2 linked regions of the Saccharobesus litoralis genome follow. The protein of the gene in region 2 interacts with the protein of the main gene of each other region in a pairwise test. Links are inferred from orthologs where the notes say so. Each region holds a gene or a part of one and is shown on either strand. Other genes may lie near its edges.

Evidence for each region.
Region 1: the proteins of rpe (region 2) and eno interact in binary tests that used the Escherichia coli proteins (3 or more experiments, as listed by UniProt). The link is inferred for Saccharobesus litoralis from one-to-one orthologs.

What each region holds. Positions count from the first base shown.
Region 1 is NZ_CP026604.1:4,013,091-4,022,131, reverse strand. What follows is about bases 5,130-8,114. They hold eno (phosphopyruvate hydratase), read right to left. Parts: upstream 7,279-8,114; coding sequence 5,980-7,278; downstream 5,130-5,979. Other genes in these bases: C2869_RS14550 (CTP synthase), read right to left, coding at 7,333-8,114; C2869_RS14560 (hypothetical protein), read right to left, coding at 5,237-5,773; ftsB (cell division protein FtsB), read right to left, coding at 5,130-5,171. Also shown: C2869_RS14600 (peptidoglycan DD-metalloendopeptidase family protein), read right to left, coding at 1-272; C2869_RS14595 (DUF368 domain-containing protein), read right to left, coding at 275-1,213; C2869_RS14590 (protein-L-isoaspartate(D-aspartate) O-methyltransferase), read right to left, coding at 1,230-1,859; 5'/3'-nucleotidase SurE, read right to left, coding at 1,870-2,613; tRNA pseudouridine(13) synthase TruD, read right to left, coding at 2,591-3,652; ispF (2-C-methyl-D-erythritol 2,4-cyclodiphosphate synthase), read right to left, coding at 3,655-4,128; ispD (2-C-methyl-D-erythritol 4-phosphate cytidylyltransferase), read right to left, coding at 4,180-4,887; more of ftsB, read right to left, coding at 4,899-5,129; more of C2869_RS14550, read right to left, coding at 8,115-8,961. UniProt on the Escherichia coli protein: Catalyzes the reversible conversion of 2-phosphoglycerate (2-PG) into phosphoenolpyruvate (PEP). It is essential for the degradation of carbohydrates via glycolysis.
Region 2 is NZ_CP026604.1:2,474,627-2,491,104, forward strand. The notes cover bases 4,059-6,997. They hold rpe (ribulose-phosphate 3-epimerase), read left to right. Parts: upstream 4,059-5,158; coding sequence 5,159-5,836; downstream 5,837-6,997. Other genes in these bases: C2869_RS08680 (TorF family putative porin), read right to left, coding at 4,210-4,911; C2869_RS08690 (S8 family serine peptidase), read left to right, coding at 5,894-6,997. Also shown: C2869_RS08660 (SPOR domain-containing protein), read left to right, coding at 1-1,160; C2869_RS08665 (Dam family site-specific DNA-(adenine-N6)-methyltransferase), read left to right, coding at 1,162-1,992; C2869_RS08670 (DUF2970 domain-containing protein), read right to left, coding at 2,287-2,463; C2869_RS08675 (TorF family putative porin), read right to left, coding at 3,138-3,857; more of C2869_RS08690, read left to right, coding at 6,998-8,491; tesB (acyl-CoA thioesterase II), read right to left, coding at 8,748-9,608; ssb (single-stranded DNA-binding protein), read left to right, coding at 9,934-10,554; C2869_RS08705 (phosphoribosyltransferase), read right to left, coding at 10,898-11,461; C2869_RS08710 (MATE family efflux transporter), read right to left, coding at 11,498-12,898; C2869_RS08715 (EVE domain-containing protein), read right to left, coding at 13,016-13,489; C2869_RS08720 (divergent polysaccharide deacetylase family protein), read right to left, coding at 13,502-14,242; C2869_RS08725 (murein hydrolase activator EnvC family protein), read right to left, coding at 14,609-15,778; gpmM (2,3-bisphosphoglycerate-independent phosphoglycerate mutase), read right to left, coding at 15,794-16,478. UniProt on the Escherichia coli protein: Catalyzes the reversible epimerization of D-ribulose 5-phosphate to D-xylulose 5-phosphate.

The sequences.
Region 1 (9,041 bases), 1.5 Mb from region 2 along the record:
TACACTGTGTAGGGTGGTAATATTTTGTTAACTTTTGCCAGTTCGCGAAAGTCTTTACCGGCTCTAAAAGCAATTGAATATAATGTCTCTCCTTTTTCGACAGTATAGGTATTTTGTTTAAGCGTGTTCGGTTTAAAGTTATGTATCGTTTTGCCGCGGTATACTGACTCTACAGGCGCCGGAATATGAGGGTTTGAGGAACAAGCAGACAGCAATATCCCAATGGATATTGCTAGTAATGATCTATAATAAACTGTCCCTGAATTTAGCATCTCTACCTTTTTAATTTACTAGCTATCAATTCAATGCTAATGACAAGTAAAATACCAAATAAGCTTGCTAATAATGCAAAAATTAACTGACTATCGGTCGAATAAACATTTGAAAACGTACTTGGAAGAACATTTTCTCGAATTAACGGTACGGTTTCACCATGACGATTTACATAAGTAGAAACCACTTGTTTCCAAGGCCAAGTCACATTTAACGATCCAATTAAAAATCCAATTAATAATGCAATTGTGGTTTGATAATATCGATCAAGCAGCCAAGATAAGAATCGAGAAAACACCATTAACCCTGCAATACAACCAAAACCAAATGCAGCAAGTGCAATTAAATCCATATTTTTAACTGCATTTAATGCAACCGAATACAAACCTAATAACAATAAAATGAAGCTTCCCGACACACCAGGTAAAATCATGGCGCAAATAGCGATAAAACCGCCTAAAAATAAAAACCACCAATCACTAGGCAATTGGCTTGGTGTTGATATTGAAATGATATATACGATACCAATACCAATTAACAAGCTTATATAATTAACAGGACGCCAATTCGTTTGTTGTTTTGCCAACAAATAAACAGAAGCTGCGATTAAACCAGAGAAAAAAGACCAAATTAAAATAGGATGGTTATCTAATGCAAAACTAATTAATGAAGCAAACGTTTTAACACTAATTAAAATACCAGCAAACACGGCAAGCAAAAAACCACCATTAATATGACGCCAAAATTCAGCAAAGCCTTGTTTAAATAAGATGGTTAACGCGTTAGGGCCAAGTTGTTTTAACGACTTAAGTAACTCGTCATAGATACCGCTTATAAAGGCAATTGTACCGCCAGACACACCTGGCACCACATCGGCAGCCCCCATGGCCATACCTTTAGCGGTTAAAAGTAGATAATCTTTTGTTGTTCTTGGTTCCACTTTAGTATTCCGTTTGTTATTCGACATCACCAGGTACCAAAGGAACAAATTTAACGGCGGCAATATCTTCAGAAATAAATTCATCACCTTGGCGACGAATGAGCTTTAGCACTTGAGACTCTACACCAACGGGGATAACTAATATTCCACCATCAACAAGTTGATCTAACAATTTTTGCGGAACGGATGCAGCGGCAGCGGTTACAATAATAGCGGAAAATGGTGCTTTAGAATTCCAGCCTTTCCAACCATCACCATGTTTCATTGATACATTGTGCAAGTCTAATTGTTGCAATTTACGGCGTGCTTGAAACTGTAATGACTTAATACGTTCAACTGAATATACGTGGTCAAACAACTGCGCCAATATAGCCGTTTGATAACCGGATCCTGTACCTATTTCTAGTACAGATGACGCATCTACCTTTTCAAGTAACAACTCTGTCATTCTTGCCACAATAACTGGCTGTGAAATTGTTTGCCCTTTACCTATGGGTAATGCGGTATTTTCATAGGCTTTATGGCCTAATGCAGCCTCTACAAAAAACTGCCTAGGCGTTGAAGCGACCGCTTGTAAAACACTGGGGTTTTTGATGCCTTCTTGTTGCAGCAATATACTCAGCTGCTGACCATTGCGTGTACTCATTGATACCGTTCTAATTTAGATTTGTTAGCCAAGATTTTAGATTATTAATGCTTTGATGTGCTGTCATGTCCACGGTTAAAGGTGTTATTGATACAAAACCATTACGCACTGCTTCAAAATCCGTATCTTGTCCTTCTTTTAACTCAGCCCCTTGTGGCCCATACCAATAAATAGTTCTACCGTAAGGATCCTGAGTTTTTGACATACTTTGTGCCCGATGGCGCGAGCCACACCGAGTAATTCGGTACCCCTTAATTGCTTCATAAGGCAAGTCTGGCACATTAACATTTAAAATTTGTTGTTCAGTTAAGTTTAGTTGTTCTAAATGCTCTACTATATTTTTGACCACTCGAGCTGCGCTATCAAAATGTTGATCACCCGCTAAAGAAACCGCGATAGCTGAATGCCCCATATGGCGGCCTTCTAATGCAGCCGCGACAGTTCCTGAATAAATAACATCGTCACCCAAATTAGGGCCATGATTAATACCTGATATGACTAAATCAGGTTCCGGTTTTATTAATTGGTTAATACCAATATGAACACAATCCGTTGGCGTACCATTGACAGAATAAAAGCCGTTATCCAGTTGTTGCACACGAAGTGGATTAACTAGCGTTAAACTGTTACTCGCTCCACTGCAATTTCTATCAGGCGCGATAACAGACACTTCACCTAAATTTTTTAGGTGCTGATAAAGCTGAGATAGTCCTAATGCATGAACACCGTCATCATTGCTGAGTAAAATCCGCATTTTTAGAAGCATCCGTATAGTTGACGATTTCTCTCAATACCGAAGTAGCAAAGCAGCCTGTCGGTAACTCAAATTTTAATGTAAAGCCGTGATCATAACGTGAGAAACTCAGGTTAGGAATAAATAAATTCAAAGACCTACGCTCTTGTTTTAATCGCGCGTTTTCAAGCCCTTTAATTAAATCAGACATTACTTCATCTTTCAGTAACTGTTTTTCTAATTCTAACGGTATGCCTTGAGTTTTTAGCTCTCCTTCACCCCACATAGGCCCTGTTATTTGTATATCATGCGCTTGATGCCTTGTTATTAGATCATCATCTATATTGTCTGCGCAAAAAACTGAGTGGCTACCATTTAACATAAATACATCGCCACAAAGTGGTTTAAACATATCTTGGTTAATACGTTGAGCAATAATATGATTAAAAAGGAAGGATCGCGCAGCGGATAAGTACATACCGCGTTTATTACGATCTTTAACCTTTATTTGATTGGCAAACATTGCTAATGCTTTTTCAATGTTTCCAAAGCGATGGCCAAAGCGCTGTTCACCAAAATAGTTAGGGACACCTTGCTGTGTAATGGCGTTTACTCGGTGCTGAAGATGCAATTCACTTTCTTCATCTAAGGCTTCACACTGTACATTAATTTCAAAACGATTCGCTTTATGTGTACCGGTTTTTAATTTCTTATCATGCCTTGTGATAATTAGCGCTTTAAAATTTGGACCTTCTATCGCTGGCGGCAAACTTTTTTTAATCGGAAAGGGAAAAGAAAACCATTGTCTTGTCACAGCGTATTTATCTTTTTTACCAGAATAGCTAGCAAGTTTAGGTTGTACGCCTAATAATTTAGCGAGTTGATTAGCAACATACTGGGTATTTTCATTTTCTTTTTCAACTAACAACCAAAGGTGCTCACCTTGCCCGCTGGGTTGAAAACCCAAATATTCCTCAACGTAAAAGTCGCTATTGCGACTCCGTATAGTTCCGTTTAATTCAGGCTTACCGTGTAAAAATGGATACTGCTGTTCAAACATACTTACATTGTCTCCAACAAAACAACTGACTCAACCGCTACACCTTCTTTACGACCTGTAAATCCTAGTTTTTCTGTTGTTGTTGCTTTGACATTAACTTGGCTCAATTCTGCTTCTAAATCATCAGCTAATAGAGTTCGCATAGCCTTTAAATGTGGAGCTATTTTCGGTGCTTGAGCAATAATAGTGATATCACAATTACCTAGCTTGTAACCTTTGTCTCGTGCAAGAGACCACACATGTCTCAGCAATATTCGCGAATCTATATTCGCATAATCATCGTCAGTATCAGGAAAGTGGTTGCCTATATCCCCCAAAGCGAGGGCACCTAGAATAGCATCACACAAAGCGTGAATGGCGACATCACCATCAGAATGGGCAATAAACCCTTGTGGGTAATCAATTTTGACACCACATATTGTTAAAGGGCCATTGCCACCAAATTTATGAACATCAAAACCATGTCCAATTCGAATTGTCATTTTTTAAAACCTGTTAATTCATTAAACCGCATAACAGAAGATGCGTTACATTTGCTTAGCATTAAGTATTAACGTTGCCAATTGCAAGTCATCTGGAGTGGTAATTTTCAAGTTAGTTGCACTACTCTCGCACATAAGAACTTGTCCACCAGCAAACTCGATGGCTGATGCTTCATCGGTAACAGTAGCATTGTGTTTTTGACTGAGTTCAATAGATGCAACTAATTGATGAGTTGGGAATAACTGAGGCGTTAACGCATGCCATAAATTGTCCCTTGATACCGTCTCAGTGATTTGATTACTGCCTTTTATACTGCGCTTCATCGTATCTTTAACTCTTGAAGCTAAAATGCCACCCATATTTTGAGATAGACAAGTTTCGATAAGTTGTTCAATATCCTTCACTAGTACACAAGGTCGAGCGGCATCGTGGACTAAAGCCCAAGCGTCTTTAGGTAATGCATTTAAACCAGCTAAAACAGAATCCACTCTTTCCTGACCACCGACTACAGTTTTAATTGGTTTAGTCAATCGACAAAAATTTTCTTTTATATCATCTAAATAGCTATCATGACTTGCGACAACAAGAACAATTTCGTTAATGTATTGAACCTTATCAAGCACTGATAAGGTATGCTCTAATATGGTTTGATTGCCAATAGTCAAATACTGTTTAGGGATATCAGCTTTCATTCGACTACCAACACCTGCGGCAGGAATAATAGCGACAATATGTGGCATGGGTTGGAGCATTATTAGTTAAATTACTTAGGGATCACCCGATAAAACAACTCACCTTGACGGATTAAGCCAAGTTCATTTCTCGCTCGTTCTTCAATAGCCTCGACACCCATTTTTAAATCTTTGATGTCAGCGACCATAAGTTTGTTACGCTGAGAAAGTTTGTCATTCTCTAATTTGATGGTTTCTACTTTTTGTTGCAGGCGACTATATTCAGAGATTGAGTTACCTCCAAACCACAAACGATATTGCAGCATACAAAGCAACACTATTAGCACTAACCTAAAAAGAGACATGGTGAACTGATAATATTAAAGTTAAGCTAATATTACCTTGCAGGATCATGAATAGCCAGACGCAATTAGCTAGTTTTAGTTATAGGTAAAGGCTTATTTAACTGTTGCCAATTAATAACTGATGTTAATAACAATTCACGTAACGATAACGTTCTATGATAAGTTCTATCGCTCCCTATCCATTGGTGGCCACAACACGCTGCAATCATAATATCTTTTGCAGATTTAAACGCTGTTTTGTGTTTGATTAGATCATCTTGTAAAGTCTGGCCGTAAAAATTAAACCAACCTAACTCATTAACATGAAAGCATTGATTTACGGTATCTATTTCATCAATACAATCTAACTTAATATGCGTTAAACCTTGTTGAGTAATTTGAATAGGAACAATTAAGCCAATATCTGAATATCGACTAAACCATTTAAAGTTAGCTTCAGGATCAACTTTTTCTGTGGGTATTTTACGTTTTTGGCTGGCCGACCAAGCACCATTTTGACTATCTAAACTGATGGGCGAACTTAAACTAATAATCGATTCAGCAGCACGTTTAACGTAAAACGATAAACTAGATAAACGCTTTTGTAACAGCGCGGGAGGCATATCGCTATCCATCAACATTTTTAATTCACGTTCATAAAAAACGTTACACAGTTGAGAATAAGTAAGCAGCCTTTCGCTATCTTGGGCAAAATCTCGTTGTTGAGCGGCCGATTTATTCAAAGTCAGAATTGATTTAACAGAAGATTAGTGAAGTGTAACGAATATGCTGGCCTATTGAAAAGGCCAGCATGACAAAAGATCAGATATTATTGACCTTTAACGGCTGAACGACCGGCATATACAGCTTTGTCGCCTAGCGCTTCTTCAATACGTAATAACTGATTGTACTTAGCAACACGATCAGAACGGCTCATTGAACCTGTCTTGATTTGACCAGCTGCAGTACCTACTGCTAAATCAGCAATAGTTGCATCTTCAGTTTCACCTGAACGGTGAGAGATAACAGCAGTGTAACCAGCGTCTTTAGCCATTTGGATAGCTTCTAACGTTTCAGTTAAAGAACCAATTTGGTTAAACTTGATTAAGATTGAGTTAGCGATACCTTTCTCGATACCTTCTTTTAAGATCTTAGTGTTAGTTACGAATAAGTCGTCTCCAACGATTTGGATCTTGTCGCCAAGGATCTTAGTTTGGTATGCGAAACCATCCCAATCAGACTCATCTAAACCATCTTCGATTGAAACGATTGGGTATTCGTCACATAAAGTAGATAAGAAATCAGAGAACTCGTTAGAAGTGAACGTTTTGCCTTCACCTTTCAAGTTGTAGATACCATTGTCTTTTTCGTAGAACTCAGACGCAGCACAGTCTAATGCTAAAGTAATATCTTTATCGATTTCGTATCCAGCTGCTTTAATCGCTTCTGCGATAACTTCTAACGCTTCAGCGTTAGACTTAAGGTCTGGTGCAAAACCACCTTCGTCACCAACAGCAGTGTTGTAACCACGAGCGTTTAAAACTTTCTTTAAGTTATGGAAAACTTCAGCACCCATTTGGATAGCTTGTTTGAAAGTTTTAGCACCAACAGGTTGGATCATGAATTCTTGAATATCAACATTGTTGTCAGCGTGCTCACCACCGTTGATGATGTTCATCATTGGTAATGGAAGGCTGTACTGACCTGAAGTACCGTTTAAGTCAGCAATGTGCTCGTATAAAGCTACGCCTTTTTCAGCTGCAGCCGCTTTAGCTGTGGCTAAAGAAACAGCTAAAATAGCATTTGCGCCCAAGTTGCTCTTAAAGTCAGTACCGTCTAGGTCTAACATCACTTGGTCTACAGCTTTTTGGTCAAGTGCGTCTTTACCAACTAGTGCTTCTTTAATAACACCATTTACATTTTCAACAGCTTTAATTACGCCTTTACCTAAAAAGCGGCTTTTATCACCGTCGCGTAATTCAAGTGCTTCACGTGAACCAGTAGAAGCACCAGAAGGAGCTGCTGCACGACCCATAGCACCGCTTTCTAAATATACGTCTGCTTCTACAGTTGGGTTTCCGCGTGAATCAATAATTTCACGACCAATGATGTTTACGATAGATGACATAGTCCTTCCTCGATATGTATAACGAAAAGCGCGCTTTCTAGCGCGCGTGTGTTTTTATTGTTTCTGTGCTGCATACGCTGCGGCGACAAACCCTTGGAATAAAGGATGGCCATCACGCGGCGTTGACGTGAACTCTGGATGAAATTGAGCTGCAATAAACCATGGATGATTAGGCAACTCAATAACTTCAACCAGTTTCTTATCTGCCGACAAACCAGAGAAAACTAAGCCAGCTTCCTCAAGTTGTTGACGATAGTTATTATTAACTTCATAGCGGTGACGATGACGCTCATGGATCTGTTCTGAACCATAAGCTTGAGCGGCTTTGGAACCCGCTTCTAAATGACACAATTGCGAACCTAAACGCATAGTGCCACCCAAGTCAGATTGCTCTGAACGCTCTTCCATTTCACCCTCGTTATTTTGCCATTCGGTAATTAAACCAACGACAGGGTGTTGAGTCTCTGCATCAAATTCCGTGCTGTTAGCATTTTCTAATTTAGCCACATTACGCGCAAATTCGATTAACGCCATTTGCATGCCTAAGCATATACCTAAATAAGGAACGTTATTTTCACGAGCATATTGTGCAGCTAGCATTTTACCTGCTGTGCCTCGTTCACCAAAACCGCCAGGTACCAAAATCGCATCTACATCAGCTAATTTATCGACACCCTTAGCTTCTAAGTCTTGAGAATCAATATATTGAATGTTGACTGTTACACGATTTTTAAGGCCAGCGTGTTTTAATGCTTCATTAACCGATTTATAAGCATCTGGTAACTCTACGTATTTACCCACCATACCTATAGTCACTTCACCTGTCGGATTTGAATCTTCATACAGCACTTGTTCCCAATCAGACAAATTAGCTTCTTGGCATTCAATATGGAAGCGACGACAGATAAGTGCATCTAATCCTTGTGATTTTAACAAGGCTGGAATGCGATAGATGCTATTGACATCTGGCATTGAGATAACGGCTTTTTCTTCTACATTGGTAAACAATGCAATTTTTGAACGCTCATTAGCCGGAATTGTCCGATCAGAACGACAAACCAAAATATCTGGCTGAATACCGATAGATCGTAAATCTTTAACAGAGTGCTGAGTCGGCTTAGTTTTAACTTCACCTGCTGCCGCTAAATAAGGAACTAAGGTTAGGTGCATAAACATAGCATGCTCACGCCCTAATTCTGTACCTAACTGACGAATTGATTCTAAGAAGGGTTGTGACTCAATATCACCAACCGTGCCGCCAATTTCAACGATTGCAATGTCATGGCCTTCACCACATTCAACAACACGACGTTTTATGTCGTTGGTAATATGTGGGATAACTTGGATGGTTGCCCCTAAATAATCACCTCGGCGTTCACGGCGTAATACATCTTCAAACACACGACCTTGAGTAAAGTTATTACCTTTGGTCATTTTAGTTTTGATGAAACGTTCATAGTGACCTAAATCAAGGTCTGTTTCGGCGCCATCTTCAGTAACAAATACTTCACCGTGCTGGATTGGGCTCATTGTACCCGGATCAACATTGATGTAGGGGTCGAGCTTCATGATGGTTACGTTTAAACCACGTGCTTCTAAAATTGCAGCTAGAGAAGCGGCGGCAATGCCCTTTCCTAAAGAAGAAACAACACCACCCGTAACGAAGATATATCTAGTCGTCATTGAAAAACCTAAATTTAGTAATCATTACCCGTGCAATCAGGATATTGCGAAAAAGTATAAACGTGGGTAATAAGCTTTAA
Region 2 (16,478 bases):
GCGGGCAAATTATAAAGCAGTGGTTCCGTAACCCATTAATGGATCCTAACTTAACTTTAATTGAATCCTTTTCTCAGTTCGATAATGGCACTAATCAATATGTGCTTATCGTTAAAAATTGCTTTATTAGTGAGCTGATCCGCGAACTTATTGCTTTGCATCAACTGTTTGCCGGACGTGTGCGCGTTGTTATTGAAGTGGTGCCAGAAAAAGCCTCAGAGATCATTCGTAAGTTTAAAGCCGCCAAGTGTTCCGTTTTACTAATTGGTGAATTGTACGGCCCTATCACAGAAGAAAAGCCGAGTTTTGCTCATGTATATCAGCAAGAGACTAAGCGCTCACCATTCTCTTATTGGCTATTCGCGGCGGCTGGGCTCATTGTTGCGTCAGCAATCGGTTTAAGTATCTGGTTATATCAACCTAAGGTAACAGATGCACCTACGGAGCTTGAAGCTGGATCTGAAAATACCGTCTTAGCAGTAAAAGCTAACAATAAACTGAGTCAAGATATAGATAAATTAAAGAAAAATCGACCCGATTACACACTGGAGCGTGAGCCCGAAGCGCAACCTTCTGCGCGGAAGGTACTAAACCTAGAAGGTGCTGCTAATCAGCAACCTAGTCAACATACCGAACAGTCAGCTAAATTACAGGATCTTGAGGCGTCTTCTGAGCTTAAAGATGATGCCAAAGCTAATAAAGCGCAAGCTGTTAATACTAAGCAAGCTAATGAAACAAGCGCGACTGCTTCGTTAGCTGATATATCATCTCAAACGACAGAGCCCGAACTGTCGCCGTCAGATAAATCGCATTTACCTGTTGCTAATAATGCTCCAGCAAAAGCTGAGGCTGGTGTAACTTCAGACTTTGATAATGTATGGTTTGAACAAGCAAACCCCAAACATTATGTTTTACAGCTGGCGGTATTAAGCAATCAAAAAGTGCTTAATGACTATTTACAAGCTAATCAGTTACATAAACAGGTTAAAATTTATCATGCATTGACCGGCTATGGAGTTGTTTTTGGTGAATATGGCTCAATTAAGCAAGCTAAGCTTGCTATTAAAAACTTACCGAGTAATATCGATGCCTCAAAAGTTTGGCCAAAACCAATTTCGGCTATCAGAGAAACCTTAATCAACCAAACAGCTGCTAATTAGATTGAACAAGATAAGACCCTTCTTAAAATGGGCTGGTGGAAAGTTTTTACTGGCTGAAAAAATAAACAAGCTACTGCCGCAAGCAGAATGTTTAGTAGAGCCTTTTGTTGGGGCCGGTGCTGTCTTTCTCAACTCACATAAGTTTGAGCGTTATCAACTCAATGATATTAACCCAGACTTAATTAATCTTTATTTATTGCTGCAAAGTCAACCGGAAATCTTGATCAAGGAAAGTGCCAAATTATTTGCCGATAACCAGCACAACTCTGAACAACGCTACTATGAATTGCGTGATGAGTTTAATCAATCACAAGATAAGTTAGAGCGTTCTAGCTTATTTATTTACCTTAACCGGCATGGCTATAATGGACTCTGCCGTTATAACCGTACCGGTTTATATAACGTGCCTTTTGGCCGTTATAAGAAACCTTATTTTCCTGAGTGGGAAATGCATGCCTTTGCTGAAAAAGCGCAACAAGCCGTTTTTAGTTGTGTCGATTTTCAGCAAGCAATTAAAGCAGCTCCGGATAATAGTGTTATATACTGCGATCCGCCTTATGCTAGCCTTTCCAACAAGCCAGCACCTTCGTTTACCGGATATGCTGCGAGTGCATTTAATGATGAGCACCAACAAATTTTAGGTGATTTAGCCGCGACCAGTCGCGACGATAGGCAAATTAGTGTGCTAGTGAGTAATCACGATACTAAATTAACTCGTAAAATATATAAGCCAGCAACACGCCGTCGATATTTTCAAGTGGGCCGTTATATTAGCCGCAAAGGTCAAGACAGAAAGCCAGTTAAAGAAGTGTTTGCCTTATATAAGGCTTAACTGCATTTCCTACATTCATGTAGGTCGCCGTGCGCTGTTCCAGACGCTTTACGGCATTTCCTACATCCATGTAGGTCGCCGTGCGCTGTTCCAGACGCTTTACGGCATTTCCTACATCCATGTAGGTCGAAATTTATTTCGACAATAGCAGCAGAGCTGCGATATTGTCTAATATCAGCTATTCAGTAGGCACTTTAAGCAAGCTAGGATCTTCTACAAGTAAGATTTCAACTATTCAAAATTAAATGAAAAAAGTAATAGGTATAAATCCGCTACAAGCCAATGCACCAATATTTAATTGAGTACTAAGCTAACCGCTAGTACTAGAGCGATTATTAGCAAGCCAATACACATAATACCGATGATCAGAATATGAGGCAGAGACCCTTTAGCAAAATCGCTTTGTCTATTTTTATCTGATTGCACACCAAATAATGCCGATAAAACCGCTTTAACAGCACGTAGCCACATAATTGATTGTCCTCGCTGCCATTATTTTGCTTTTGCATAGAATAACCTCAACTCTGGATAATAAATTCGTTTCTGGAGGCTATTTGAACCAATTACTGCGTTAAGTTTACTTGCAATAGGCTAGCTATTGACGCGTAAACTTGCCTTGTTCTTGGCTCAAATTTCTCTCCAGAAATAAAAAAGAACAATTGTTGGGTAACACAACTTGTTTATTAACGGATACTAATGATAAAAAATCAATATCTTCGCAATTCTTAACCAGAGTTGAGGTTAATAAGTTATCTGATGTCTAAAAACGAATTCGAAAATGAGAGTGTATTTTGACTAAAATAAACCCTTAGACTACTACGCGCTCAGGGTGAAGCTAATTAACTCCGAGCCAAAAACAAAGGCTCGCTGAGCTCGTTTTTATTAACTATCTAAGTAGAAAGTGCGCAAGTTTAAATACTAGAGCTATTCCAATGTAGGGCCGAATTTATTTCGGCTAGTGCAAGGTTGGCCGATGTAAAATTAACCCTGTAATTTAGCAAATGGTTATCAATTCAACCGTGAAAAATTTTGGAATTAAGGTACTCGAACTCGGTGAGTAATCTTAGAACAATAGCGTAACAAGCAATAGATACAAAAATGCCTGCATAAAGCAGGCATTTATTATCAATATTAACCTAAGTTAATTATTTGAATTTTTTAGCTAAACCAGAAAGGTCGAAATCCATACCGTATGAAAGGTAAACTAAGAACCCGTCATCACCTGAATTTTTAGTCGCTTTAGAAAGGCCTAAAGTAAAGTTTTGTTTTGAAGCTGAAACACCGATATTGCTCCAACTACCACCAGCATCTTTTTGGTAAGTGCCAACGTGAGCTGCATATTCAACATCTTTAAAGAAGCCTGATGCTGGAATTGAGAAGCTATAGTCAGCTGATAAATAATAATCGTCAGCAAAACCAGCTCCACCTTCAGAGTCAACACCAATAGCAAGACCAACAGTTAATGCTTCCAATTCTTTGAAAGATACTGAACCGTACAGCTCACTAAAGTCTAAGCCATCTTCGTTGCTAAAACCTTCAAGATAAACATACTCAATATAACCAACATCGTATGTTAACGCAGCTGTTTCACCAGCATAACCTACATACCAATCAAATTCGTAGTCAAATTTGTCACCATAATCAACAGTAGACATCCAAACACCAGCGTAGCCGCCAGATTTGTGTGCATAGTCTAATCCGCCTTGGATCGCGAAACCGTCGTCAGATTGTGTTTGACCACGCCATAAGTAGTTAGTAGTTACAGCTGCATTTGCGCTTAGGCCTTCTACTGCCATAGCTTGAGTTGAAGTAAAACCTGCTGATGCAAGAGCAACGATGGCTGCAATTTTTGTTAATTTCATCATTATTCTCCCCATACCTTAGAATATGAAAGTTAATTTTCCGTATTACCGCTTGTTTTTATTTAAGCAATTTACTTAGTACAAGGTGTACTAAGTTGATGAAGCAATTATTACAAAGCTGTTTCTTGCGAATTAACAATTGAATCGCCTATAACATATTGCTAATCAAGGGATAATTCAAGTGATCTACTTCACCAATATAGAGTTTTTACACTTTTTTAGGGCAAATGACTGCCGCTCACCAAAATGGGGCGAAGAAGGAATAAGGGATTGATTTTTGGGTATAAAAAAACGCCCACCTGAGTGAGCGTTATTTAAAATAGAGGTTTGCAGTATAGACTGCAATAAGGCTATTTTATAGTTCGAAGTCTAATGCGTAAGAAACGTAAACTTTTAAGTCGTCATCGATGCCATTGTCATCAGATGCCATTTTAGATGCGCCAAATGTGAAACTATCTTTAGAGATAGAAACACCTAAATCGATTTGTGAATCTTCGCCAACGAAATCACCGTCGTACATACCGGCATGAAAAGCTAATTCAGCACCGTTACCCACTTCAACTGCGTAATCAGCTGATAGGTAAATAGAGTCGCCAAAGTCTGCACCGTCGGCGTCAGCTAACACAGCGAAGCCTAAAGATAAATCACCAAGTGAATAACTTAAATAAATCTCACTGAAATCTGGATTGTTACCGATAGCCGCATCATTCGCGTCTGGGTAAGCAAAGTATACAAAACCTACGTCTAGGTCACCTACACTGTAGCCGAAATACAAGTCTAATTCAGTTTCCATTTCGCCATCAACAGGGTTGCCATTTGAGTCTTCACCCATACCCCAAGTTGCATTTGAGGCCCAAGTACCAGCATAAAAACCAGACTCGTGAGAGTAGTCAATACCACCTGAAATAGCTGCATCACCACCGGTTTGCTCCATACCACGCCATAAGTAGTTTGAAGTGGCCGCGACGTTAGCTGAAAGTTCTGCTACAGCGTGAGTTGATGTAAAACTTGCAGATGCGATTGCAACGATAGCTGCGATTTTAGTTAATTTCATTATTTCTCCCCATAAATAATATGAAATTCAAATAGTTATAAATTGCTTATTAGCATAAGAGCCATAGCAGGCAATGTGCCAATAAGTTATATTAAATCGTGTCTTTTATTTTTTTTGTTTAATTATCATGGGTTTACGATGTTTAACTTGTCATGAGCATTAAAACCAAAGACAATGTTGTTAGTTAATTCAGTTTATCGCGCTGGGCTATTTTGGTGCTTGGTGCTCATTTATGGTGCAAGTGATGACAATGCCTAAAATTCAAATTTCCCCTTCTATTTTGTCTGCCGATCTCGCTCGCTTGGGTGATGATGTAAAAGCGGTGTTAGACGCAGGCGCAGATGTTATTCATTTTGATGTAATGGATAATCACTATGTACCTAATTTAACCTTTGGCCCAGCCATTCTGACCGCATTGCGCGACTATGGCATTACCGCGCCAATTGATGTGCACCTTATGGTTGAGCCGGTTGACGATTTAATTAGTCAATTTGCTGATGCCGGCGCTAATATGATTAGCTTTCATCCCGAGGCGAGCCAACATGTCCACCGTTCATTACAGCTAATTAAGCAGCGCGGTATTCAAGCCGGTTTAGTACTTAACCCAGGTACACCATTATCTGTGTTAGATGAAGTTTTACACGAGCTCGACTTTGTTTTAATTATGTCGGTTAACCCTGGGTTTGGTGGTCAACAATTTATCCCGCATTCACTTGATAAAATTAAACGCCTACAGCAATTAATTAATGAAAAGGAACTTAATTGTTATATTTGTGTCGATGGAGGAGTGAAAACTGACAATATTGCTGAGATCACAGCCGCTGGCGCTAGCTATTTTGTAGCGGGTTCAGCTATTTTTAATGCTGATGATTATCAACAAGCGATCAGCACTATGCGTGATAATGCCGAGCAAGCTTTGTCATCATAAAACTCGCAATAAAAAAATAACCACAATCCTTAAGATTGCGCTAACTGGAATGTCAGCATGAAAAAAATAGTTAACAATGTACTGGCTGCCGCTTTGATGTCGTTGATGGCATCAAGCTATGCCGCGACCGATTTAATTGTACAGTGGAACAGCCAGCTACAAAAAGTTCCGGATAAAAGCTGGTTAGTCGATGGGGTTGCCACAGAAGTTAAATTACTTGCGCCAGCTAATGGTCGAGCGGTTAAATTTTTAAAGCTGACAGTTAGTGACGATGAGCAAGTTGAAAAGGTTATTTTTCAACTACGCAAAACCCCAGCGGTTATCTCAGTCGAAAAAGACCAAGCAGTTAAGGCGCAAGTGGCACCGGACGATACTGACTACAACCAGCAATTTCATCATGATTTAATAAAATCAGAAACCGCTTGGAATACTCGTACCGATTGTTCGAGTTTAAAAATTGCCGTATTAGATTCAGGAATTGATCTTGACCACAGTGATTTGGTCGCAAATTTATGGACTAATCCCAACGAAATTGCTGGTAACGGCATTGACGATGACAACAATGGTTACGTTGATGACATTAATGGCTACGACGTTAATGAAATTGACAATATCCCAGAAGATGGTTATGGCCATGGTACGCATGTAGCTGGCTTAGTTGCGGCCGTCGCTAATAACGATAATGGTGTGGCGGGTGTATGCTGGCAAGCGCAAATCATTCCTGTTCGCGTATTGAATGATGAAGGCAAGAGTCAAGTTTCGCACCTAATTGCTGGTATTAACTATGCAATAGCGGTTGAAGCTGATATTTTGGTTATGTCGTTAACCTATTCTGATATTAGTGATGCGGCATTGAGTGCGCTTAAAACTGCGCAAGATAATCATGACGCCCTTATTGTGGTTGCTGCAGGTAATAGCGGTATAGATATTGATGATGGCTTAACCTTTCCCGCCGGATACAGCAACCAATTAACTAACTTAATTGCCGTCAGTAATGTTGAAAAGCTCGACACTAATACTCAATTAACTCGTTTTTCCGGCAGTAACTACGGACTGAAATTTGTCGATATTGCCGCACCGGGTGTCAACATTTATAGCACATGGCTAGATAATGGTTATAAAACGGACACTGGCACGTCAATGTCTGCTCCCATTGTAGCCGGAGCAGCGGCTTTAGCTTTGAGCGAAAAGCCAGAATTATCCGCTAAACAAGTGCGTGCGGCTTTATTGCACTCGGTTAATAAAGTTGACAATGACAACATCAAATACGTAACTAAATCGGGTGGTAGTTTAGCGCTAGAATTATTGTTCGATAACCTCAACAACATTCCAACCACGTTATTTTATATCGACCCTAGCGATGCGACGAAACTGCTTGGTTTAGGCTTAAGTGGCGCAACTAAAGTTGAATTTACGCCATTTACTGCTAATAACGACCAAGTACAAGAAGTGGCATATGTTGTTGATAGCGACAGCCAAATTACGTTGGGCAGCGCCGCGACTCGGCCTGGTGTTTATACGGTAACCACAAACTCATTTACTTCGAATCACGTTGCGACTTGGGCGCAACAAAAGCCAGCAGCCCCGAGCAATGTGGCGGTTGCATCGGCTGACTCCAGTTACGCTATCAGTTGGGACGACGAGCAAACCGCTGATTATTATATCGTTGAGCGCAGCGATGATGCTGGTGTGAACTTTAATGTGATTGCCGATACTGTCTCCAGTAGCCCGTATTTTGACATTACAGCGCCGCAGCAGGATGATTTGCAGTACCGAGTAACCAGTGCGTTTGATATTGTTCACCCTGTTACTACAGTAGACGATACCGAGCAAAAATTGACCACGCAGCTAAAATCGGATGCCTCGGCTACCGTAACTCCGAGCGGTTTAGCGTTTACCGGTAGTTGGTTAACTGAAAAGTTAGCCTCGTTTCCGGCCAATTATGACTTTATTAACTTAAGGTTAAAAACCTCTGCAGGTGAGGGGGTTAGTTATAAAGTAGCTGGCGGGACTTTACCTAATAATTTGTATTTAAGTGACGACTTTGGCCATATTGCCGGTGATCCCAATGAAGTGGGTAACTTTACCTTTAGTGTCAGTTTTACTAGCAGTGGTGATGCAACAGGCACACGTCAATTTATCTTAAATATTAATGAAGATAACGAAGTTCGCTTAAATGAGCCTAATGGCAATATTCCTATGAACTTTAGTTTAAGCCGTGGGCAAATTACCTCACTACAAAGTAAGTCTAATACTGACTTAGCCACTAAATCTATGCGATTGTCGGCCTATAATTTTGGTGAAGGGTTAGGCAACGTTATTATTAATGCTCAGCCGCGCGCTTATTCCGGTGGCACAATTGGCGAAATTCAAGTTCGTCTTGCCAGCGGCGGTTGGCAAACGTTAGATAGCGCCAGTGTGAATTTAGCTTTAAACAATGGTATGAGCTGGAACGTATTTGATAATTCTACTTTTGACTTAAACGAAAAAGACAATTTGATCGAAGTGGAATATGCCGTGACTTGGCAAACATTACCAACGCAAAACAGCAATGGTGATAGTTCGAATGACAGCGACTCAGATAGTTCAGGCGGCTCACTTGTTTGGTTATTGAGTTTAGTTAGTTTAATTATGCTGAGACGTCGCTTTAACTAAGCTTTATTGTAACTATTCAGTATTTCAAGCAACGAGCTTATAGCCATAGTTACAACATAATAAGGCTATTTTGCGAAACATGGCTTACAAGCCCCTACTTTTGGTGCATGGATGCAGGTACTTAGAAATTGTCGAGAGCAAAACTCTGTAGTTTTGCTCTTTAGGACAGAACGGTTTGCAGGCTCTGCAAGCATAAATGCTCGCCCACAAAAAGTCGCTCTTATTCTTATGCTTTTTCATTTCACTAAACCTTTCACTAAACTTTTATCCGCATTACCCCTTCTTGCCCAGCGCTAGCAATTAAATCACCTTGACGGTTAAATATTTGCCCGCGAACAAAGCCTCTAGCACCTGATGCTGATGGACTTTCTATTACGTAAAGTAACCAATCATCAAAGCGAAAAGGGCGATGAAACCACATGGAATGATCTATGGTGGCCACTTGTAAGCTTCTGTCCATAATGGATCGGCCATGCGGTTGTAGCGCTGTGGTTAAAAAATTAAAGTCAGATGCATAAGCCAGTAAATATTTATGCTGGTGTTGGCAATCGGGCATGGTGCCATTGGCTTTAAGCCAAATGTGGCGCTTAGCTGGCATGGCTTCAGGTTTTAACGGATTGACAAATTCGACGGGTCTCACTTCTATTGGTTTTTCGCGAGTGAATTTATCGCGTAAATGACTGGGTATTTGCTCGGCATGAGCACGAATAAAATCCAGTTCACTTGTTAAGCTTTCTGGCTCGGGTACGTCGGGTTTAGGTGATTGGTGATCAAAGCTTTGTTCATCCATTTGAAAAGACGCAGTTAAATAGAAAATGGTCTTGCCGTGCTGGATCGCTTCGACTCGGCGTGTGGCAAAGCTTTTACCGTCGCGAATATTTTCAACATCATAAACAATCGGGTGTTTAACATCACCAGGTCGTAAAAAGTAAGAATGAAAAGAGTGAACGCCTCTTTGTTCATCAACTGTTTGTTGTGCCGCAGACAAGGCTTGGCCTAATACTTGGCCACCAAATACCGCACCAAAGCCGAGATCTTGGCTTTGCCCACGGAATAATCCATGCTCTATTTTTTCTAAATTAACTAACCCGATAAGCTCATTTAATACAGCTGACATTGCGAACCCTCACTCCCAACTCTCTAAAGCAAAAATAGTCTTCTCGCTCAGGCCTTATGGTTCATTGTCAGCGCTTACTCACCCCAATCACATAATAGAGCATATGCTCATGGGGATTCGAAGCTTGACGGCTTCCCCTAAAACCTGATCGCTTTGACTATATGTAAACTTAAGCTTAGCAAATTACTAACTCATCCTACCAGTAGATTGCGTGCGATCGTGCTGGTTATAAGGTGAAATAATTTAGATTTAGCGACAAGCTAGAGTCTGATGATCAGCAGTGGTATGATTGCGATCATGTATAAAGTTACAGGAGAAGGCCACCATGGCTAGAGGTATTAACAAAGTAATTTTAATAGGTAACCTAGGACAAGATCCTGAGGTTCGCTATTTCCCTAACGGTGGCGCTATTTGTAATGTAACAGTAGCCACAACTGAGTCTTGGAAAGACAGACAATCAGGTGAGCAGCGTGAATCGACAGAGTGGCATCGTGTTGTATTTAATAACCGTTTAGCCGAAATTGCGGGAGAGTATTTACGCAAGGGTTCAAAAGTTTATGTTGAAGGTAGTTTACGTACGCGTAAATGGCAGAACCAGCAAGGCCAAGATCAGTACACAACTGAGATCCGTGCTAATGAAATGCAAATGCTAGATGCGCGCGGTGGTCAAGAAGGCGGATATCAACCTCGTCCACAAGGCCAGCAAGCTGGTTATCAACCACAAGCGGCAGCACCACAAGCACAAGGCGGCTACCAACCACAGCAAAGCTCGCAGCCTCAGCAAGCGGCTCAACCTCAACAGTCGGCTCAGCCTCAATATCAACCGCAGCAAAGTGCAGGTTATCAACCATCAAGTGCACCAGCGCAACCGGCAGCAGCACCATCGACGCCGCCGCCTGCGCCAGTTGAACCTAATATTGACTTTGATGACGATATTCCTTTTTAGGAATACGCCTAGTCATAGTAGATTAGTTAGATAAATAAAAAAGAGCGGCTTGAGCCGCTCTTTTAGTTTTTGTTATTTGTAACTATTCAGCGTGTTTTATATTGAGGGAAATTTCTCAATAGGTATAAAAAATTACCGTCATACCTGAGAAATCAGGTATCCAGTGCCTTTGTTAAAGTAAACGTAGCCCACATTTATTACACAAAGTCACTAGATTACCGCATTCGCAGGTTTCGTCTGGAACTAGAAACCTGCCCCTAAAACCTGATCGCTTTGACTATAAGTAAAGGATCGCTAATGCGGCATCGTCAATTTTATCTGTGTCTAATTCCATAAAACGCTCCTAAATTTGGTACTCGTCAAATAGGGCTTTAAGCTTGGGTTTATTGTCTAGTAATTCTTGATGACTTAAGCCATCTAACTCGTGGGGAAACACTAACCACTGGTCGGATTTATGTAAGTAATAATCCGGTGTTAGCGAAGTTTGGTTGTTACTGGGTTTAAACCAAGGCGTGGCGATACGAATATCATTTGGTGTATTGCGCCGGCATTTACGTTGTAGTTTGCACAGTAAAGCTTGAATGCTTAAACCCGTATCAAACACGTCGTCGACTATCAATAAGCTATCTTCTGCATTGATGTTCTTGATTATGTAATCTAAGCCGTGCACACGAACATGTTTTTCACGCTCACCAATACGACGATAAGACGATGTGCGAACACTAATATGATCGGTTGTGATCCCAGACGTTTGTAGTATTTCTTGCACAGCTATGCCGACAGGCGTTCCACCTCGCCATATGGCCACCATAAAGCTTGGTTTGAAACCACTTTTGATGATTTCTAAGCCTAATTTAAATGAATCGTATAGTAGCTCATCGCTGCTAATGAAATATTTTTCACTCATATTATTGCCAGACAAACAAATAATCTTATTAGCCGATTATAGTTCAAGTTGCTGTTTTACAGGTTCTTTTTCTGCTCGGATTGTTTTGCTGGTTAGGTTACGCATCCACTTTTTACTTTGTACGCGCCCCACAAATAAAAATGCTTTGGCTATTTCTTCTGAATACATGGCTAACGCTACCCAAATTAATGGCAAGTGTAAATGAAACGCTGCGTAGTATGTGAGTGGAATGCTAACAACCCACATGCCGAACATATCGGTAAACATGCAGTACTTATTGTCACCTCCAGCGCGTAATACTCCCATAGCTGCGGTCATGTTAATCACTTTTAGCCAAACGCTAAGGGTGATAACAACAAATACCTGTTGCGCTAAGTGTATTGTGTCGGTTGGCATCGAGGCGAACGGTAAAAAGATAAAGTCTCGGCCGAGTAACATAACAAGACCAAATACAAATGCACCAAACGGCGCACTAATAGCAAAGGTTCGTGCGGTTGACCATGCTTGGTCAAATTGGTTGGCTCCCAAGTTTTGGCCAACCATAATGGAACAAGCCGAAGCAAAGCCAAAAAATAAAGACATATAAATGCCTTCAATAGGCGTCAGCAAGCTCATAACAGCCAGCTCTTGGGTTCCCATTTGACCAAATATCAACTGATAAACAAAAGTACCTAACGACCACAAACCAAAGCTAAACATCATGGGCCAGACCAGTTTTATTAGTTTGCTCCACTCTCCTTGGTTGTTAAGTACAATAAAGTCTTTCGCTTTAGGAAAAAGCACATGCTTCACTTTTGCCAAGCAATACAGCATGAGCACGACATGGAAAATACGCGCAATAGTGGTTGCCCAAGCTGCTCCTGCCACCCCCATCGCTTCGACGCCTAAGCCGCCATTAATAAGCCAATAATTAAGTACAATATTAAGCAACATGGCGATGGAGCTAAATACCATAGGTAATTTGACTTGGTTAAGTGCGCGTAATGCATTTTCAAAGACAAATACAATAGCGACAAAGTACAGGCTAGGTAGGGTGATCCATAAATATTCTGTGCCCAAAACAATTAAGGTCTCATCACTGCTACCGAGTCGCAGTACGTCATCAGCCCAAAAATAACCAGCTAAGATAATGGGAGATAAGGCGACAACAGCAACTGAAATACCCATTAGAATGGATTGGCGGATTTTACGCTTTTGTCCTGCACCGAAATATTGGGCGCTAAGAATGCCGACACCCCAAGCCAAACCTAGCACGATAACCATGACAACAAATATCACTCGGTTGCCTAAGCCAACGGCGCCAATGGCGGCATCGCCTAAATGACCTACCATCATGACATCTATCATGGCGAGTAAGGTAACAAGCATATTTTGCAAAGAAATGGGCCAAGCGAGTTTAAGGCTATCGCGAATGGCTGAAAAATTGATATATCGCATGGCTAGGTGCGGCTAATTTACGGTCAAGTATTGTAGCTGTGATACGGACAACAATGCAGCTTAATCTCGACCAATTAACAGAAAAACAGTGTTTGTCAGTAGAAACAATGTAACAAGCTATTCTGAACCTAGCTTATTAAGAATAGCCAACCATTCTAGCTCCGCCACAGGCATAATAGATAGGCGACAGCCTCGTTTTACTAAAGCGAGTTGTTCGAGCTCTGGCATAGCTTTTAGCGTTTTTAGTGAAATTGGCTGGGTAAACTTTTCAACAAATTTAACATCAACCATCCACCAGCGTGGGTTTTGTGGATCAGACTTATCATCAAAATATTTTGATTCAGGATCAAATGCCGTGTGATCCGGATAGGCTTGGCTAGCGACTTCAGCTAAGCCGACTATAGCTGGGACTTTGCAAGCCGAGTGATAAAAGAAGATGCGATCACCCATCTGCATTTGATCGCGCATCATATTGCGCGCTTGATAATTTCTCACCCCATCCCAATGCTCGGTTTGTTCTGGTTTAGCGGCCAGATCATCTATGCTAAAGGCATCGGGCTCTGATTTCATTAACCAATATTGTCGACTCATGAGGCTTTACTCTTATAAATTGGCGGCATAAGCCGATGGTTTTTGCTTGGCTAATGGCATTTGAGACATGCGTTGTATTTTTACTTGGCTCTGTAGTTTGGGCAGCTCGTTAAATAAGACTTTCATGGTTTGCGGGTAAGGGTGACCAATAGCAACCGCATAGCCATGCTTTTTTGCACGTTGTACCAAATATTTTAACTGACGACTAACAAAGGCTTCCGTTCTGATTGAATCTAAAAAAACGTGGCGTCGATAATGTTTAACACCTTGTTCTTTGGCGACGGTTTCGGCCACTGTATATTTAGTGGTGCGACTATCTACAAAGTACAGGTCTTGCTTCTTTAAACTTTGCATTAAAGCCAGCATAGGCTCGCGCATTTGGGTTAATTTACTGCCCATGTGATTATTAACGCCAACCGCATTAGGTAACTCGTTTAAGCTCGATAGCAACTGTTGCTGGATGGCATTAGCTGACATATCACTGACAATGGCTCCTGGCCCAAGCCGTTTACCTGACAACGCTTCCATAGGTAAATGCAACATGACTTCACGATTGGCTAGGCCGGCTTGTTTCGCAATACTTTTACCGTGTGGCGTATGAGCTAATACTGAAATGGTAACTTCATTAGGTAGTTGTAAAACTTGTTGATCATGCTGACTATTACCCACATCGTCGATAATAATCGCTATGGTTGCTGCATGGCTAAATAAACAGGCAAAAGATAAAAGCAAGGTGATGCAAAATTTAGTCATGGGTCGGTAGTTTAGTAGATCATTGCGGTCAAGTTATTCAAGGGGCGTATTGTTACGTTTCGTCACCTAGCTTGCAATTCGATTTTTTAATGATGCAGGCCAAAAAGCTCTATTAACAGCGCAAAAGCCTTGCATTAAGTCATGCTTAAAAGGTCAGTAAAATTGCTGTTTTTAAATGTTAGGCATTGGTTTTGAAAACTAATGCCTCATACGTAATGGGGTGTAGGCGAGTTTTGCTAAAAATTACGTTTATTGTACTTAAGCATCACTTAGCTGAACCCCCCAATTTATTGGAACATTTTATGGTGAGTGAACCTTATCTTCCTTCTTGTTTTTCAGCCGGTTTCTGGTTAAGAAAGGAACAAGTTATTTGCACCAAGATTTAGGGTTAACCGGCTTACCTTGATGACGTAATTCAAAATATAAATTAGGGTAGGACTGGCCGCCTGATTGGCCAACTAACGCAATGGTTTCACCTGCTTCAACGGCATCGCCGACATCTTTTAATAGCGATTGATTGTGACCGTATAAACTCATGTAGCCTTCGCCATGATCAACCACTAGTACCAAACCAAACCCTTTCATCCAATCGGAGAAAATCACTTGGCCAGCATGAATATTTTTAACCGGTGCACCGAGCTTGCTATCAATTACCGTACCGCGCCAGCGGATTGGCCCGCGTTTACGCTTACCAAATAAGTTTTGTACTTTACCTGTTGCCGGCCAAGGTAAGTTACCTTGATAGGCTTTTAAGCCAGCTAAATTATCAAAAATAGGTAATTTAGCCACGGCGCTGGCTAAGGTTTCAATTAATTGGTTAAGTGAGGTTTCGCTATGCTTTAAACGATTTAGCTTGTCTTGTTCTGTTTTAAGTTGTTTGGCTAATTGCTTGAAGCTGGCTTTTTGTTGTTTGCGCAAGCTTTGTAACTCAGCTGCTTTTGCTCGCTGTTCATTACTAAGGCTAGCTAACGCATTTTGCTGCTCTAATAGCGCTTGCTTGTTGCTTTCTAGTGCCGTAATGGTTTGCTTTAATTCATCAACCGATTCGACTCGGGCTTTATTTAAATATTGGTAATAAGCCAAAGCCCGTTCTAATTTAGCGGGGGACTCTTGATTCAGCAGCATCATTAAGTAGTCGTGCTTGCCGGTTTGATAGGCGCTTTTAATTTGTTCGGCTAGAATATCCAGCTGTTGTTTTTTGTCGTTTTCTAATTTTGCTTGGCGTTTGCGTAATTCGCCTAACTTAACTCGCCCATCTCTTAATTGTTTATCTAATTTTTTTAAGCGCTTGGTAGTATCACCAATGGTGCGATCCGTATCTTCTATTGCCAGTTCAATTAGGCTGAGCTCAGTTTTATTGCGATCAATTTGTTGGCTTTGCTGGCTAATTTGCTTTTGAATGGCCAGCAGCTTTTGTTGTGCTTCTTTTTGCTCTTCAGTTTTGACTGTTGAATTAGCCCATGACACACAGCTGAATACCAATACAAAACAGCCAGTGATAACACTGGCTGTTTGCTTTGTCGTTAAACCGAACAAGGTGCTTAACCTAACTTACGCTAGCTGCATTATGGTTGAGCCAGTCATTTCTTCTGGCTGCTCCATGCCCATTAGGTGCAACATTGTAGGGGCAACATCACTTAATTTACCCGCTTTAGTCGCTACCGTAGCTTGGCGACCATAGTAAATGAATGGCACCGGCTCTGATGTGTGAGCTGTATGCGGTTGACCTGTAACTGGGTCAAGCATTAAGTCTGCATTACCATGGTCAGCCGTAATTAAACATTCACCGCCAACTTCATCTAATGCTTCAATTACTCGACCAATTGCTACGTCGACGGCTTCACAAGCTTTAACTGCCGCATCAAATACCCCAGTATGGCCTACCATGTCACCATTCGGATAGTTACAGATAATGGCATCGTATTTTTGACTACGGATTGCGTCGCATAACTTATCAGTTAATAACACAGAGTTCATTTCTGGTTGTAAGTCGTAAGTGGCTACTTGCGGCGAAGGGATCAGTTCGCGCTCTTCACCTTGGTATAAATCTTCACGACCACCGCTAAAGAAGAAAGTCACGTGCGCGTATTTTTCTGTTTCAGAAATACGTAGCTGGGTTTTACCGTGTTTCTCTAACCATTCAGGTAAAGTATTCACTAAGTCTTCTGGCGGGTAAGCCACTGACGCTTTAATGTCTGCTGCGTATTGCGTTAGCATTACAAAGTCAGATAAAGCC